DNA from 4 places in the Inquilinus sp. Marseille-Q2685 genome. Region 1 is predicted to be linked to each of the others. Evidence: riboswitches for the same ligand, from Rfam matches in the RefSeq annotation. Region 1 holds a riboswitch; each other region holds the start of a gene.
The links. A riboswitch is a leader RNA that binds a small molecule or an ion and turns the genes downstream of it on or off. The one in region 1 is predicted to bind cobalamin.
Positions count from the first base shown of each region.

Region 2: linked by a shared signal. The riboswitch ahead of cobU (bifunctional adenosylcobinamide kinase/adenosylcobinamide-phosphate guanylyltransferase) and the one ahead of LG391_RS14110 (ABC transporter substrate-binding protein) in region 1 are both predicted to bind cobalamin.
Region 3: linked by a shared signal. The riboswitch ahead of LG391_RS30015 (aromatic ring-hydroxylating dioxygenase subunit alpha) and the one ahead of LG391_RS14110 (ABC transporter substrate-binding protein) in region 1 are both predicted to bind cobalamin.
Region 4: linked by a shared signal. The riboswitch ahead of LG391_RS04940 (TonB-dependent siderophore receptor) and the one ahead of LG391_RS14110 (ABC transporter substrate-binding protein) in region 1 are both predicted to bind cobalamin.

Region 1 covers NZ_CAKAKL010000002.1:1,045,586-1,049,862, forward strand. The annotation lists gene LG391_RS14105 (iron ABC transporter permease) at 1-867, opposite strand, end outside; gene LG391_RS14110 (ABC transporter substrate-binding protein) at 864-1,898, opposite strand; cobalamin riboswitch at 1,931-2,160, opposite strand; gene LG391_RS14115 (hypothetical protein) at 2,548-3,279, opposite strand; gene LG391_RS14120 (PadR family transcriptional regulator) at 3,499-4,149, shown strand; gene LG391_RS14125 (Fur family transcriptional regulator) at 4,160-4,277, shown strand, end outside.
Region 2 covers NZ_CAKAKL010000001.1:288,468-292,744, reverse strand. The annotation lists gene LG391_RS01390 (hypothetical protein) at 1-141, opposite strand, end outside; gene cobW (cobalamin biosynthesis protein CobW) at 326-1,354, opposite strand; gene cobU (bifunctional adenosylcobinamide kinase/adenosylcobinamide-phosphate guanylyltransferase) at 1,364-1,888, opposite strand; cobalamin riboswitch at 2,006-2,214, opposite strand; gene LG391_RS01375 (fatty acid desaturase) at 2,265-3,434, opposite strand; gene LG391_RS01370 (ABC transporter permease) at 3,523-4,277, opposite strand, start outside.
Region 3 covers NZ_CAKAKL010000009.1:232,395-236,671, forward strand. The annotation lists gene LG391_RS30000 (NAD-glutamate dehydrogenase) at 1-301, shown strand, start outside; gene LG391_RS30005 (Lrp/AsnC family transcriptional regulator) at 399-890, opposite strand; gene LG391_RS30010 (haloacid dehalogenase type II) at 1,056-1,778, opposite strand; cobalamin riboswitch at 1,980-2,190, shown strand; gene LG391_RS30015 (aromatic ring-hydroxylating dioxygenase subunit alpha) at 2,300-3,550, shown strand; gene LG391_RS30020 (hybrid-cluster NAD(P)-dependent oxidoreductase) at 3,563-4,277, shown strand, end outside.
Region 4 covers NZ_CAKAKL010000001.1:1,061,168-1,065,444, reverse strand. The annotation lists gene LG391_RS04950 (FMN-dependent NADH-azoreductase) at 1-564, opposite strand, end outside; gene LG391_RS04945 (LysR family transcriptional regulator) at 687-1,703, shown strand; cobalamin riboswitch at 1,698-1,895, shown strand; gene LG391_RS04940 (TonB-dependent siderophore receptor) at 1,996-3,891, shown strand; gene LG391_RS04935 (ABC transporter substrate-binding protein) at 3,897-4,277, shown strand, end outside.

The sequences.
Region 1 (4,277 bases):
GCCGGGCCCGACCAGGAAGCGCGCCGCATGCGGGATGACGAGGCCGACGAAGCCGACCGACCCGACGATGCTGACCATGGTCGCCGTCATCGCCGCGGTCGCCGCGAACAGCACCACGCGCACCCGGGTCACGTCGATGCCGAGCGAGGCCGCGGCATCCGCCCCGAAGGTGAAGGCGTCGAGCGCACGGGCGTGCAGGATGCACAGGACGAAGCCGACCGCCGCGACCGGGACCGCGACCTGGACATCCGGCCAGCGCACTCCGCCGAGGCTGCCGAGCAGCCAGAACATCACGCCGCGCGCCTGCTCGGCATCGGCCGAGGTGGTGACGATGGTGGAGGTCACGGCGTTGAACAGCTGCGACCCGGCGACACCGGCCAGGATGACGCGGTCGATGCCGCCGCCCACCCCGGCCGCCAGCAGCGACACCAGGGCGAAGGCGAGGACGGCGCCGATGAAGGCGCCGCCGGACAGCGAGACGGCGCCGCCGCCGACGCCCGCGATCAGCACCGCGACGGCGCCGGTCGACGCCCCGGCGGAGATGCCGAGGACATAAGGCTCGGCCAGCGGGTTGCGCAGCAGCGCCTGCAGGATCGCGCCGGACAGGGCCAGCGCGGCGCCGCAGCAGGCCGCCACCAGGGCGCGGCTGAGCCGGTAGTCCCAGATCACCCCTTCCTGGATCGGGCTGACGGCGAAGCCGGCGCCGAGCAGCCGGTTGGCCAGCGCCCGGACCGTGGTGGCCAGGGGGACCTGCATCTCGCCGATCGACACGGCGAGCGCGATGGCGGCGACCAGCACCGCCAGGGACAGCGCGGCCAGCAGGGCGCGGACGCCCCAGCCGCCATCGAGGAGGGCCCCGCCTCTCACCCCCCGAGCCCGAAGCTCTTGATGCCGCTCGCCAGCGCCTCGATGCCGTCGACGGCGCGGATCGAGGGCTGCATCGCCTGCACGTCCATCACCACGAAATGCTTGTCCCTCACCGCCTCCAGCCGGCTCGTCACCGGGTCGGTGGTGAGGAAATCGAGCTTCACCGCGGTGTCGTCGGCCGGGTAGCGGCGGCGGCTCATCTGCCCCAGGACGATGATCGCGGGGTCGGCCGCGGCGATGCGCTCCCAGCTCACCAGCGGCCACTCCTCCTCCGTGGTGATGACGTTGCGGGCGCCGAGCTGCTGCAGGATGTAGGCCGGCACGCCGTTCCGGCCGGCGACGAAGGCCTCACCCGCGACCTCCTTGCTGGAGAACCAGAACACCACCGGCACGCCCCTCGCCTGCCGGCCCGCCACCGAGGCGATGGCCGCGGCCTCACGCCGCTGCAGGTCGGCGACCAGCGCCTCGCCCCGATCGGCGACGTCGAAGATCCGCGCCAGGTCGCGAATCTCCTGATAGACGAGGTCCATGGTGAAGAGCTGCCTGCGCACGCCGTCGCCGCCGCCGGAATTGTCCTTCGCGACGCAATCGGCCGGCGAGATGTAGGTGGGAATGCCGAGGCCGGCGAACTGCTCGCGCGTGCCGACCGAGCCCTGCGGCCCGACATGCCATTCGAACTGGGCCGTCACCAGCTCCGGCTCCCTCCCGACCACGGATTCGAAGCTGGGGTCGTTATCGGCCAGGCGCGGGATCGTCGCGTTCGCCGCCTCATACGCCTTCAGCACCGGGCCGAACCAGACGGCGGTGCCGACGACGCGGTCGGCCAGGCCGAGCGACAGCAGGATCTCGGTGCTGCTCTGCCCGATCGACACGGCGCGCCGCGGCGCCTTGGCGAAGGTGACGTCGACGCCGCAGTTGCGGATGGTCAGCGGGTACTGCGTCGGCTCGGCCCGCACCGCCGGCGACAGGACGAGGAGCGCCAGCCCGGCCAGGGCCAGGGCACGCGAAGGGAAGGACCGGAAAACCGTCATGAAGCCTCCTGCCCGGGCCACCCCGCCCGGAAAACGGATTGCGCGGCGACGGCAGGTCTCCTGGCTCGCGGATCATGGCTTCGCGCCGGCCTTCCCACCCGGCATCGGGCAGTGGCCTGGCCCTCGAGGGGCCACGGGGACGCTCGGCGATCCGCTGACAGTTGCGGGGGCAGCCACGGATTCCGCCCCCTTGCACCTGATCGGGGGGCGCCACCGTGTTCCCTTTTGATCCCATGCGGGAACCGTCGCCGCGATGTGTATCAGCGCGGCCGAGAGCCGGTCAATCGAGGCAGACGTTCCGGGTGGGGGCAATCGGATGAAGGAGTGATTCCTCCCTCTTGTCATGCCCGTGCTTGATCCGCGGCTGTCCGGCTGAGCCTTTTCGGGATGCGGAAGAGGAGTGGACTCAATTTTTATTGTCATCGCCGGGCTTGACCCGGCGATCCAGGGGCCACCCGGAACGGCATCGACAGTCCTGGATGCCCGGGTCAAGCCCGGGCATGACAGCTATAAATAGAGGATTGAGCTCTGAAATTCTCTCTCCGATTGTCAACCAACCTTAACCGGACACCCGTGGGTCAAGCCCGGCAATGACAGCAGTGGCATAGCCCAATCCCTTCGCCCGATTGCCCTGGCATCCCGGCAGCGCTCAGCTGCTGTCCGGCTTTTCGGGCGGCGGTCCGGCGGCCGAAGGTCGGGGGTGCCCGGGTTCCGCCGGGGCGTCCGCTTCTTCGGGCCTGGCGTCGGGCGGCCGGGCGAAGGGCGGCTGGGCATAGGGTGATTGGGGATGCCCGCTCTCCTCGACCGCCCAGGTCTCGGCCTGCCACCGGCTCCAGTCCGGCGCGATGTCGAGCTCCCGGCAGAACCGGGCGACGACCTCGCCGACCGGCAGGTCGCCGATGTCCTCGGCGGCCTCGTCCTGCAGCCGGCGGTCCAGCTCGTGCAGCAGGTCGTCGCGCCGGTCCTGCTCGGCGACGTCCAGCTCGCAGGCCTCGGCTTCGGCAGCCTCTTCGGCCTCGATCGCCTCCTTCAGGATGCGCCGGACCAGGTTTCGCCGCCGGCGCCAGCGGTCCTGCGCCGCGGCGGTGTCCCGCTCGGCGGCCGTCTTCTGACTGTCCGCCGCCAGCCGGGCCTCCAGCGCCACGGTCTGGCGCACCTCGTAGGACAGGCGGGCGAACACCAGGCCGAGCCCGCGGGTGCGGTCGGCGGCGTCGTCCTCCGGCGGCCGGCGCGCGGCCACCACGGCCTGGCCCTGCACCGCCTCGGCCAGCCCGAGGGCGAGCTCGCCCAGCCGCGCCAGCATCCGGCCATGCCGCTCGTTCCGCTCCCGGTCGGGATCGCGGGCCTCGTCGGCTGCGGTATCGGGCTGCGCCATGTTCATGGAACATATCATGAACATAATTGCATGTTAACGCAATAGGCCGTCGCGTTCACTCATGCAGCGGCAGGTGTCGCTGAAACATCGCGCCCACCCGCGGCGATCACCGCGGTGCGGCAAGGCACTGGTCGCGCATCGCTTCGTCACATCTTAAGATATATCTTGAAACCGATCGGCGATCGGCATATCTTACGATATATCGAAACCAATGGAGCGAGTTCGATGTTCGGACGACACCATCGTGGGCACTGTGGTGATGACGAGATGTGGGCCGGCGGCCGAGGCCGCGGCGGCCGGTGGGGCCACGGCTTCGGCGGCGGGTTCGGCGGCCGCGGCTTCGGGGGCTTCGGCGGCGGCGGCGACCTGATGCGCGCCGGCCGGATGCTGGCCCAGGGCGACCTGCGCCTGCTGGCGCTGGCGCTGATCGAGGAGCAGCCGCGCCACGGCTACGAGATCATCAAGCTGATCGAGGAGAAGACCGGCGGCTGGTACAGCCCGAGCCCCGGCACCGTCTATCCCACCCTGACCTACCTCGAAGAGGCCGGCTACGTCACGGTCGAGGCCGAGGGCAGCAAGAAGCTGTACCGGATCACCGACGAGGGCCGCGCCTATCTCGACGCCAACCGCGGCATCGTCGACGCCGTGCTGGGCCGCCTGGCCGCGGCCGGCGAGAAGATCGCCTGGGTCAACAAGATGATGGGCGGCGAGCGGGACCGCGAGCGCGAGCGGTCGAGCCGGCTGCCGTCGCTGGTGGTCGCGGCGCTAGACAACCTGCGCGAGGCGACCGAGCAGAAGCTGGCCGAGGATGCGGACGCCGAGACCCGGATCGTCGAGATCCTGGCCCGGGCGGCGGCCGAGATCCGGCGCGGCTGAGGGCGGCGGCATGAGCCCCGCCCTCCCTGCCCTGGCCCTGTCCCGGCTGCGCGACGCCGGGCTGCGGCCGACCCGGCCGCGCCGCATCCTGCTGGCGGTGCTGGCCGAGGCCGACCGCGCGCTTGACG
Region 2 (4,277 bases), on a different contig from region 1:
GAAGCCGGCGCACGCCGCCGACAGGCAGGCGAGCTCGGTGTCCGCCGCGGTCAGGACGACGATGTCGCCCGGGCTCTGGCCCAGATCGACCGCCTCCGACCCATCGGCGATGCTGCCCGGCTTGGCGGCGAGGAGATGCATCAGGGATTGCTCCCCGATGGAGAGGCCTGCTCCCCCTCACCCTCCCGTCGCCAACGCGACGGGTCCCTCCCTCTCCCCGAGGAGAGGGAAACAGACGGCGCGCGCTGATGCACCTCTCCTTGGGGAGAGGTCGAAATCGCGTAGCGATTTCGGGTGAGGGGGAGCACCGGCCTCGCCATTCCGCTCAGGCCGTCAGGGCTTCGGTGATGGCGGTGCGGTCGAGGCCACGCTCGCCGATCACCACCAGGGTGGTGCCGCGCGGCTCCTCGGTGCGCCAGGCGCGGTCGTAATAGTGCTGGATGCGGCCGCCGACCGCCTGCACCACCAGGCGCATCGGCTTGCCCGCGACCTCGGCGAATCCCTTCAGCCGCAGGATGTCGTGCGCCTCGATCACCGGCTTCAGCTTGCGGGCCAGGGCGTCCGGGTCGGCCACCGGGCCGAGATCGACATGGAAGCTCTCGAAATCGTCGTGATCGTGCTCCTCCTCCGCATCGTGATGCGAGGGGCGCGCTGCGAGGTCGTTCTCGGCCGCCGCGCCGAGGCCCAGCAGCACCGCGGCGTCGATGGCGCCATGTCGCGCCTTCACCACCTTCACCCCCGGCCGCAGCTGGGCGGCGAGGTCGGTCGAGACGGCCGACAGGGAGTCGTCGTCCAGCAGGTCGGTCTTGTTCAGGATCACCATGTCGGCGCAGGCCAGCTGGTCCTCGAACAGCTCCTCCAACGGACTGTCATGATCCAGCGCCTCGTCGGCGGCGCGCTGGGCGGCCAGGGCTTCCTCGTCCGGCACGAAGCGGCCTTCGGAGACGGCGGCGCCATCGATCACGGTGATGACGCCGTCGACCGTCACCCGGGTGCGGATCTCCGGCCAGCCGAAGGCCTTCACCAGCGGCTTGGGCAGGGCCAGGCCGCTGGTCTCGATCACGATGTGCTCCGGCGGCTCGTCGCGGGCCAGCAGCTTCTCGATGGTCGGGATGAAGTCGTCGGCCACGGTGCAGCAGATGCAGCCATTGGCCAGCTCCACCACATCCTCCTCGCGGCAGGTGGCGTCGCCGCAGCTGCGCAGGAGGTCGCCATCCACGCCGACATCGCCGAACTCGTTGATGATCAGCGCCAGCCGCCGGCCATTCGCGGTCTGCAGCAGGTGGCGGATCAGCGTGGTCTTGCCGGCGCCGAGAAAGCCGGTGACGACGGTGGCGGGGATCTTGGCGGGCATTCGGGGTCCTCAGGCGGATTTCAGGATCAGGGGAAGGCCGGCGGCGACGAAGACGACCGAGGGCACGACGGCGGCCACGGCCTGGTGCAGGCGCCCGGCATGGTCGCGGAAGGCGCGGGCCAGGGCGATGTCGGGGACGATGCCGAGGCCGACCTCGTTCGACACCAGCACCACCGGGCCGGGCGGCGCCGCGAGCCAGCGCACCAGCCGGTCGGTCTCGGCGGCGATGTCGCGGTCGGCATGCATGAGATTGGACAGCCAGAGGGTCAGGCAGTCGACCAGCACGGCGCGGCCGGGGCCGGCCGCCTGCTCAAGGGTCTCGACCAGCTCCAGCGGCGCCTCGACCGTGCGCCAGCGCGAGCCGCGTTGCGCCTGGTGGCGGGAGATGCGCTCCACCATCTCGGCGTCCCAGGCCTCGGCGGTGGCGAGATAGATGCAGTCGCCGGACTGGCTCTCGACCAGCGCCTCGGCATGGCGGCTCTTGCCCGACCGGGCGCCGCCCAGCACCAGCGTCGCCGCCGGCAGCTCAGACATCAGTCGGTCGATGCTTCACGCCACGCCCCTCGCTCGGCCGGAAGGGGCTCGGACGCCGGAGTCGGTGCCTGGTGGCGCCGCGCATCCCGCGCCACCGGTACACCCCGCCCGGCGGTTCGCACGCATCGCCTCGCCGGCAGGTCTCCTGGCTCGCGGGTCGTCGCCCGCCTCCGCCTTCCCGGCCATCGGCCAGTGGCTGTCGGAGGTGGGCTCGCCGCCTACAGTTGCGGGGGCAGCCGCGGATCAGGCCAAGGATCGGCCATCCCGCGTTCCCTTTTCACCCCTCGGGCGTCTGCCTTCGGGGAACCGGCTGCGCGATGGCGGCACAGTAGGCGGCGCGGGACGGGCGGTCAATCGATGGCGCGGCTCAGGGGGCTCAGGCCGCGGCCAGGCGCTTGCTGAGGGCTTCCAGGATCAGGCGATGGGCGCGCTCGACGATCTCCTCCATCGACCGGGTCTTGGCGAACATCGCGGTGGCGCGCAGCCGGACCTCGTCCCGCGTCGGGAAGCCCGGAACATGCGCCTTGGCCAGCAGGTCCGCGGTCTTGTGCTGCGCGGTCGCCAGGGCGTCCCGGATGTCGGCCAGGGTCGGCGCATGGGCGTGGGTCCGCGCCTCGTGCAGCGCCGCCGCGATGCGCTCGACCGGGAAGGTCGCCGCCAGCTCGGCCGCCGCCCGCTCGATGATCTTGGTGCCGAGGCGCTGCTCGTTGCGCAGCACGGCCTCGGGCGGGGTCTTCAGGTTCCAGACAACGCCGCACCAGGACAGCGCCTTCAGGATGTAGAAGGTCGGGTCGACCTCCCACCACCTGAAGCCCTGGCGCACGCTGCTCTGATAGGCGTGGTGGTTGTTGTGCCAGCCCTCGCCCATGGTGATCAGCGCGAGCAGCCAGTTGTTGCGGGAATCGTCGCCGGTGACGTAGCGCTTGCGGCCATGCACATGGGCCAGCGAGTTGATGCTGAAGGTGCCGTGATAGACCAGCACCGTGCTCCAGACGAAGCCGACCACCAGCCCGGGCCAGCCGCCGAGCAGGAAGGCGATGGCGGCCAGGATGACGGCCGGGGTCAGCTCGTATCTGTGCAACCACATCAGCTCGGGGTAGCGCGCGAAATCGGCGATCTTCGTGAGATCCGTCGTGCGATGGCGGGTCGAGAAGATCCAGCCGAGATGGGCATAGAGGAAGCCCCGGTGCCGGGGCGAATGCACGTCCTGCTCGGTGTCGGAATGCTGGTGGTGGTGCCGGTGCTTGGCCGCCCACCACAGCACGCTCTTCTGCGCCGTGCTCTGCGACAGGAAAGCCAGGATGAACTGGAAGACCCGGCTGGTGGAATAGGCGCGATGGGCGAAATAGCGGTGATAACCGGCCCCGATCGCGAAGATGCGCAGGACATACAGGACCACGCAGATCACCAGGGCCTGCCAGGTGACGCCGGTCCAGATCGCCGCGAGGCTGGCGAGATGGAGCAGGACGAACGGGCCCGCCTCCGGATACAGGATGTCCTCGTGCTCGTGCGAGGTGTCGTCCGGGCCGGTCTGCGAGGTGGCCATGGGCTCCGTCATATATGCTCGTCTCTGGTGCATCGACCTCGACGAAAGGGCGCCGGGCGTCCCCTAGATAGGGATCGGCGCGGCGCCGTCAAGCGGACGTAGCGCCGCGCACCGTCCGCAGCCGCTGAGCGTAGACGTTGATCACCAGGGCCGCCAGCAGGATCAGGCCGCGGATCAGGATCTTCAGGAAGCTGTCGATGTCGACATGGTCGAGGCCGTTGTTCAGCACGCCCAGGATCAGCACGCCGATGATGGTGTTGCCGATGCCGCCGCGGCCGCCGAACAGGCTGGTGCCGCCGACCACCACCGCGGCGATGGCGTCGAGCAGGAAGGTGTCGAACTCGTTCTGCTGGGCGCTGCCGAAATAGGCGACGCCGAGCATGCCGGCGAGGCCCGAGCACACCGCCGAGATCACCAGCACCGCGCCGATGATGACCCGGACGTTGACGCCCGAGAACTCGGCCGCCTCACGGTTGCCGCCGACCATGTAGACGTAGCGGCCGAAGCGCGTGTAGGTCAGCACCAGATGCGCGACCAGCAGCGTGATCCCGGCCACGATCACGATCCAGGGAATGCCGCCGATCGACCCCGAGCCCAGGGTGACGAGGATCGGCGGCACGGCATAGGCGATCTGTCCGCGCACCAGCATGGCGCAGATGCCGGCACCGATCTGCATCATCGCCAGCGTCATGATGAAGGACGGGATGCCGATCCGGGTGACGCCGAAGGCGTTGATCAGCCCCAGCGCCACGCAGCTGGCCAGCGCCACCAGGATCGCGGCCCAGCCGGGCAGCGGCACATTGGCGATGTTCACATAGGATTCCTGCACCGTCAGGAAGGCGA
Region 3 (4,277 bases), on a different contig from region 1:
CCTGGCCTGGCTGCGCGACGGCGCCAGCCGGATGCCGGCCAGCAACCACTGGCAGAAGCAGGCGGTGGGGGCGATCGTCGACGACCTGTACACGCTGCAGGCCGACTTGGCGGTCCGCGCCCTGCAGGACGCGCCGGCGGGCGCCGCCGGGGCCGATGTGGTGGAGGCCTGGGTCGGCCACCGCCGCGCCCCGGTGGACCGGATCGACCAGCTGGTCTCCGAGCTGAAGGCGCTGGACCAGGTCGACCTGTCGATGCTGGCCGTCGCCAACCGCAACCTCCGCGGCTTGGCGACGGGGTGAGGGCGGAGGCGCCCTTACTCCTCGTTCATAAGGGTATGTCTTTTTTAGTCCCCTCTCCCCTTGCGGGAGGGGGACTCAAAGAAGTCGCGTCGAAGAGCTACTCCGCCCGCAGCAGTTTCTGCAGCGGGGCGGCCTGGCGCAGGATCGGCGACTTGATGACGATGTAGCTGAAGTACTTCTCGATGCCGAGCCGCCGGTCCAGCAGCGCCTCCATCACCTGCTGGTAATGGGCGATGCTGCGGGTCAGGAAGCGCAGCAGATAGTCGTAGCCCCCGCTGACCATGTGGCACTCCAGCAACTCCTCGACCGTGGCCAGGCCGGCCTCGAAGCGGATGAAGTCCTCGCGCCGGTGGTCACTCAGCGTCACCTCGGTGAACACGGTCACGGTCTCGGTCAGCTTCGCCAGGGCGATGCGGGCGCCGTAGCCGGTGATGTAGCCCGCCGCCTCCAGCCGCTTCACCCGCTGCAGGCAGGGGCTGGGCGACAGGCCGACCGCGTCGGCCAGCGCGGCGTTGGTGATCCGCCCGTCGGCCTGCAGCCGGGCCAGGATGGCGATATCGATCCGGTCCAGCTTCGGCGCGCCCGTCATCCTTCCCTCGTTCAACCCGTGCCGGCAGCACCCGGGGTCTCGCCCGAACGTCGATCCGGTGAGTCAGCTGGCGTGGTTTCCGAGAACCGGAGCGCAGCGGACATAGGTCCGTGAGCACCGGAAGCGCAGGAAACCGCGTCAGATGGCCGCCGGGCGGCGTTCGGGCTAGCCCCGCAGCGCCTCCTGGTGAGCTTTGGCAAGTTCCGCCATGCTGGTGAAGCGGAAATCGACCTTGGGCTCGGTCGCCGGCTTCATGGTGGCGCCGAAGCCGCCCTCGGCGTGGCGGCGGTGGATCCAGCAGGTGGCCAGGCCCGCCGCCGTCGCCGGCTCGTGGTCGTGGAACAGGCTCTCCGCCGTGTGCAGCACCTCGCCCTTGGCGATGCCCATGCCGCCCAGCTTCTCCAGCATGTAGTCGAAGTTGCGCGCCGACGGCTTGTAGCTGCCGATGTCCTCGGCGGTGAAGATGGCGTCGAACTCGACCTGCAGCCGGACGTTGCTCAGGGCGAAGCTGGCATTGTCGACATTCGAGAGGATCGCCAGCTTGTAGTACTTCTTCAGGTACTGCAGCGCGCCGGCGGTGTCGGCGAAGGCCGGCCAGTCCTTGATCGAGCGGCCATAGGCCAGCGCCTCCTCCCAGCTCGCCGCCACGCCCCACTCCTCGGCCAGGCGCTTGTAGACGATCGCCAGCAGCTCGCTGTAGCGCCGCGCCGGGGTCCAGCGCTGCTGCGCCGATTCGTGCCGGGCATGGGCCTCCAGGATCTGGTCGCGGGTCAGCGGCGCCTTGGCGCGGGCGGTCAGCGGCGCCAGCCCGTTGACCATGCCGGTCTCCCAGTCGATCAGCGTGCCGTAGCAGTCGAAGGTCAGGATCTTGAAGTCGGTCAGCTTCATGGCGGGTCTCCGGTTTCGGTCTCCCCGATTATCCGCGGCCGCGCCGGCAGGGGCTGCGCATTCGCGTTCCGCGGCCGGCAGAGGCTGGCGCGGCGCGGCCGTCCGGCAGCAGAAAATGCCGAGTCGCAGCCGGTCCGGGATGGGTGTCGCAGCCGCGTCATGGCGTGTCGGCTCTGGAGCGTGCGGGGCCGCGGAGTCGCGCCATGATCCCCGCCAAGAGGTGCCGGCCGATGCCGCCGATCAGAAGCGGCGGGCCGGAGAATTGGGAAGCCGGTGAGACTCCGGCGCTGCCCCCGCAACGGTGACGGCGGTGAAGGTGCGGCAGGGGCCACTGGAGCGATCCGGGAAGGCGCCGCACCGGGCCGGGAAGCCCGCCGGAGCCCGGAAACCAGCCTCGACGGAGTCTGTTCGGTGATCGCGGTGGGCGGTCGGCGGGCATGTTCGCGACGGGCCGGTCCGGTCCCCGAGCGCGCGTACCCGGATGCCACATCTGCGACCGTGCCCAGAGGAGAGGATCGGGTATGGAAGCGCGTTCGGCCATGTTGATGGATCTGCTCTCCCGCGCGCCGGGCTTCAGCCTGAAGCGGGATTTCTACACCAGCCCCGCCTATCACGCTCTGGACCTGGAGCACATCTTCTACAAGGAGTGGCTGTTCATCGGCCATGCCTGCGAGGTGACGCGGCCGGGCGATTTCCTGACCGTGCAGATCGGCGAGTATCCGGTGATCGTGGTGCGCGGCCGCGACCGCGCCATCCGCGCCTTCCACAATGTCTGCCGCCACCGCGGCTCGCGCCTGTGCACCGACGAGCGCGGCTCGCGTCCTCGCCTGGTCTGCCCCTATCACCAGTGGACCTACGACCTCGAGGGCAAGCTGATCTTCGCCCGCGACATGATGGACGCGATCGACCCGGCCGAATTCGGGCTGAAGCCGGTGGCCTGCCGCGAGGTCGGCGGCTGGATCTTCCTGTCGCTGGCCGACCAGCCGCGCGACTTCGAGCCGTTCCGGCGCATGGTCGAGCCCTACATGGCGCCGCACTTCCTCTCCGAAGCCAAGGTCGCCCACAGCTCGACCATCGTCGAGCGCGGCAACTGGAAGCTGGTGATGGAGAACAACCGCGAATGCTACCACTGCTCCGGCAACCATCCGGAGCTGTGCCGCGTCTTCTCCGACCAGCCGACCCTGACCAGCGGCCAGAAAGGGATGGAGGAGAACCCGGAGATCCTCGAGCACTGGCAGAGCTGCGAGGCGATCGGCCTGCCCAGCCGCTACCAGATCTCGGACGACATGCAGTACCGGGTGATGCGGGTGCCGTTCATCAACGACGCCCATTCGATGACCATGAGCGGCCAGCCGGCGGTGAGGCGCCTCCTGGCCGACTTCCCGACCACCAGGCTGGGCTCGATGCTGCTGTACCACTACCCGAACAGCTGGAACCACCTGCTGGCCGACCATGCGCTGAGCTTCCGCATCCTGCCGATCAGCCCGACCGAGACCGAGGTCACCACCAGATGGCTGGTGCACAAGGACGCGGTCGAGGGTGTCGACTACGACCTGCAGGCGCTGACCGAGGTGTGGACCGCGACCAATGACGAGGACCGCCGCATCGTCGAGGAGAACCAGCGCGGCATCCTGTCCCCGGCCTATGAGCCCGGGCCGTATTCGCGGATGCATGAGGGCGCGGTGATCCAGTTCGTCGACTGGTACGCCGACACCATCACCCGCCGGCTCGGCGGCGGCACCGCCGCCACCCCGATCCGCGACGTGGCGTAAGGGCGGCGGGACGTGCCCGGCCCTCTGACCGCCACGCCGAAGCTGTGGAACGCGAAGACCGCGCGGCTGCGCTGCATCGGCATCCGCGAGGAGGCGCCGGACGTCCGCACCTTCCGCTTCGAGGCGGAGGACGGCAGCTGGTTCTCCTACCGCCCCGGCCAGTTCGTGACGCTGGAGCTGCCGGTGGGGGCGGAGCCGGTGCTGCGCACCTACACCCTGGCCTCGACCCCGTCGCGGCCGCACCACGCCAAGATCACCGCCAAGGTGCAGCCGGGCAGCGTCGCCACCCGCTGGCTGTTCGACCGGCTCAAGGTCGGCGACGCGCTGACGGCGCATGGCCCATCCGGCCGCTTCTCGCTGCTCGACCACCCGGCCGAGCGCTACCTGTTCCTGTCGGCCGGCAGCGGCGCCACGCCGATGATGTCGATGGCGCGCTGGCTGTTCGATACCGCGCCGCAGACCGACGTGGTCTATGTCCATTTCGCCCGGCGGCCGCAGGACCTGCTGTTCCGGTCGGAGCTCGGCTACATGGCCGAGGCGGCGTCCGGCCTGCGCCTGCGCTTCGTCGTCACCGGCGCGCCGGCGGGCGAGGGCTGGGCCAGCGGCCGGCTGGAGCGGGCGCTGCTGTCCGCCCTGTGCCCGGATTTGGCCGGGCGGACGGTGTTCTGCTGCGGCCCGGACCGGTTCATGGACGCGGCCAGGCGCGTGGCGGGCGAACTCGGCGTGC
Region 4 (4,277 bases), on a different contig from region 1:
GCGGTCGCGATGCTCCGGGCCGTAGCCCAGGCCCTCGGCGCGGACGAAGTCGATGTCGGTGACGCCGATGAAGCCCAGAATGGCGCGTAGATAGGCCTCCTGGTGATCCAGCGCCTCGAGGCCCGCGGTGTAGATGCCGCCGCGCGACGAGACCACGATCACCTTGCGGCCGCCAGCCAGGCCGACCGGGCCGGTCTCGGTGTAGCGGAAGGTGCGGCCGGCCTGGGCCAGGCGGTCGATCCAGGCCTTCAGCTGGGTCGGCACGGTGAAGTTATACATCGGCGCGCCGATCACCACGACGTCGGCCGACAGGAACTCCCCGACGATCGCATCGATCAAGGTGCGCTCCTCGGCCTGCGCCGGCGTCAGGTCGGCATCCTTGCCGAACTTGACCACCGCGGCGCGTTCGGCCGACAGGTGCTCCGGCGGGGCGGCGGCGAGATCGCGGTACACCAGCTCGGCCTGCGGGTAGCGGGCCTTCCAGGCGTCGACGGTTGCCTTGGTCAGCTGGCGCGACACCGAGGCGTCGCCGAGCACGCTGGAATCGATCTGCAGGATCTTCATGGACCCCTCCATGTTGCAAATAACATCGGAATTGCATTTACGGACGAGGGTAATCCGTCTGTAGTCTGGAATTTCGCGATGGATCGTTCTATGAATGGGACAATCCAGTTCGGATGAAAGCCATGCTCGACCTCAACGACCTCCGCCTTTTCGCCAAGGTGGCGCAGCTGGGCGGCTTCACCGCCGCCGGCCGGGCGCTGGGCCTGCCCAAGTCGCGGCTGAGCCGCCGGATCGCGGCGCTGGAGGAGGAGCTGGGCGTGCGGCTGCTGCAGCGCTCCACCCGCCGGCTGTCGCTGACCGATGTCGGCGAGACCTTCCTGCGCCATTGCGAGGCGCTGCTGGCCGAGGCCGAGGCGGCGGAGCAGGCGGTGGCCCAGGCGCGGTCGGAGCCGAGCGGCCTGGTGCGCGTCACCTGCCCGCACATCCTGGCGCAGACCATGATCGCGCCGCTGATCAACAGCTTCCTGGCCGACCATCCGGCGGTGCGGATCTCGATGGAGCTGACCGGCCGCCGCGTCGACGTGATCGAGGAGCGGGTCGACCTCGCCTTCCGCGTGCGCCGGCCGCCGACCGAGCCCTCGGACGTGGTGGTGCGGGTGCTGGCCCACAGCCGGGCCGTGGTGGTGGCCGCGCCGGACCTGCTGGACCGCGTCGGCCGGCCGGTGGAGCCGGTCGACCTGATCCGCCTCGGCACGCTCGACCTGCATCGCGCCGACGGCCGCCATGTCTGGACCCTGGCCGACGCCGCCGGGGCCACCCAGTCGGTGCCGCATGTGCCGCGGCTGGCCAGCGACGACATGTTCACCCTGCGCCAGGCCGCGATCGACGGGCTCGGCGCCGCGCTGCTGCCGGACTATATCTGCCGGCCGGCGGTGCAGGCCGGGCTGCTGGAGCATGTGCTGCTGGACTGGCGTATGCCGGAGGGCGAGGTGCAGGCGGTGTTCGCCTCGCGCCGCGGCTTGGTGCCGGCGGTGCGCGCCCTGGTCGACCACGTCGTCCGCTGGGTGCCGCGGATGGTGGCGATCTGCGACAGCGAGCTGCGCGAGGAGGACCGGCTGCCGCCCTATCGGGATTCCGGCGCCAATGCCGCCGCGCTCGGCCTCGATGCGCTGTTGACGGCGCGGCCGGCGGCCCACTAGCTTCGCCGCGACGGTTCCTTCGGGATCAAATGGGAACGCAGTGCGGGCCTCGGCCCAATGCTGCGGCTGCCCCCGCAACTGTGAGCGGCGAGCGCTCCGCCATCAGGCCACTGGGCCCCTCGGGGCCCGGGAAGGCGGCGGAGAGGCCGTGACCCGCAAGCCAGGAGACCTGCCGTCGGTCGTGGTCACGCGCGAGCACGCCGGGCGGGGTGCCCTGGTGGTTGCCGAACCGGCGAGGCCGGGGAGACAGCGTTCGCGGTGACGTGCCACAGGCGTGTCCCCCGAGGTCTCCATGCCCGTTCCGTCCCGCTGCATCCTGGTCCTGCTCGCGACAGGCGCTGTCGTGCCCGCAGAGGCCCAGGACACCCCTTCGGCCCTGACGCTCGAGCCGATCGTGGTGACCGCCAACCGCATGCCGACGCCGTCGGCGGAGGTCGGCAGCGCCGTCACCATGATCACGCGGCAGGAGCTGGAGGACCGGCAGATCCGCCAGCTCTCCGACGCGCTGCGCCAGGTGCCAGGCGTCGCCGTCAGCCGCACCGGGCCGGCCGGTCAGACGACGCAGATCCGCATCCGCGGCTCCGAGAGCAACCAGACGCTGGTGCTGATCGACGGGGTCGAGGTCAACGACCCGTCATCGGAGTCGGAGTTCGACTTCGCCCATCTGATGGCCGACGACATCGAGCGGATCGAGGTGCTGCGCGGGCCGCAGAGCGCGCTGTACGGATCGGACGCGATCGGCGGCGTGGTCAACATCGTCACCCGGCGCGGCGAGGGGCCGGCCGCCGGGACCGCCTCGGTCGAAGGCGGCGGCTATGGCACGCTGCGCGGCCACGCCTCGGTCAGCGGCGGCAACGACGACATCGACTACCTGATCGGCACCGCCGGGCTGCGCACGGACGGCGCCTCGGCCGCGCGCCGGGGCAGCGAGGCCGACGGCACCCGCAACGGCACGGTCTATGCGAAGATCGGGCTGCATCCGGGCGAGTTGGTCGACATCGACGTGGTCGGCCGCACCACGCGCTTCAACACCGACCTCGATGGCTTCCTGGGCGGCGTCGGCGCGATCGACAGCAAGGACGATGTCGACGGCTCGACCTTCCTGGGCCGCATCCAGGGCAGGCTGAAGCTGCTGGACGGGCGGTGGGAGCACATCGTCGGCCTGTCCTATCTCGACGACAGCCGCGACTATCACGACAGCGACGACGCCATCACCGCCAGCTATCGCGGCAAGACCACGCGGGTCGACTACCAGACCAATCTGACGCTGGACAGCGAGGCGCTGCTGCCGGCCGAGCACCGCCTGACCTTCGCCGTCGACCATGAGGAGCAGCAGGCGGACAGCGATAGCGGCTTCGCCGATTTCAGCCGCCGCATCGGCACGACCGGCCTGGTCGGGCAATATCAGCTGGGGCTGTTCGACAGCCTGTTCCTGACCGGCAGCGTGCGCCGCGACCTGAACGACCTGTTCCGCGACACCACCACCTGGCGCCTGACCGCGGCCTACAAGGTCGACGCCACGGGCACCAAGCTGCGCGCCTCCTACGGCACCGGGGTGAAGAACCCGACCTTGTTCGAGCTGTACGGCTTCACCAACACCTATCGCGGCAACCCCGACCTGAAGCCGGAGCATGCGGAGGGCTGGGATGCCGGCTTCGACCAGGAGATCTGGGGCGACCGTGTGGTGCTGGACGCCACGTATTTCGAGCAGCGGATCGGCGACCTGATCGTCGGCAGCGGGCAGGGTTCGGCCAACCTGCCGGGCACGGCGACGGCGCGCGGGGTGGAGCTGGGCCTGTCGGTGACGCCGGTCGACGACCTGACCATCCGCGCCGCCTACACCTATACCGACGCGGAGGATGCGACGGGGGCGGAGCTGGTGCGCCGGCCGCGCAACATCGCCAGCCTCGACGTCAGCTACCGCTTCCTGGACGGCGCGGCGACCGTCAATCTCGGCGTGGACTATAACGGTCCGCAGAAGGACCTGGCCTTCGACGAGGCTTACAATTCGTCGCCGGTGACGCTGGACGGATATACGCTGGTGAACCTGGCGGCGTCCTACCAGGTGACCGACAGGGTGCAGGTCTATGGCCGGATCGACAACCTGCTGGACGAGGATTATGAGGAGGTCTGGTCCTACGGCTCGCTGCGGCGGGCCGGCTATCTCGGCATGAAGGTCAGCTTCTGATCGCGATGCGCCGCCCTGCCGTGATCCCGCTGCTCCTGGTCCTCGGTCTCGCGGCGATGCCCGCCATGGCCCGGCCGCATCGGGTCGTCTCCCTCAATCTCTGCGCCGACGCGCTGGTGCTGCGCCTGGCCGACCGCGCCGACGTGCAATCGGTGACCTGGCTGGCGCGCGACCCGGAGAACTCGGTGGTCGCGGCCGAGGCGGCCTCGGTGCCGGTCAATCGCGGCCTGGCGGAGGAGGTCGCGGCGTTGGATCCGGACCTGGTCGTGGTCGGGGCCTTCACGCCCCGCGGCACGGTGGCGCTGCTGCGCCGCCTGGGAATGCCGCTGCTGGAGCTGGGCGTGCCGGAAAGCCTGGACGGGATCCGGGCCCAGATCCGCCAGATG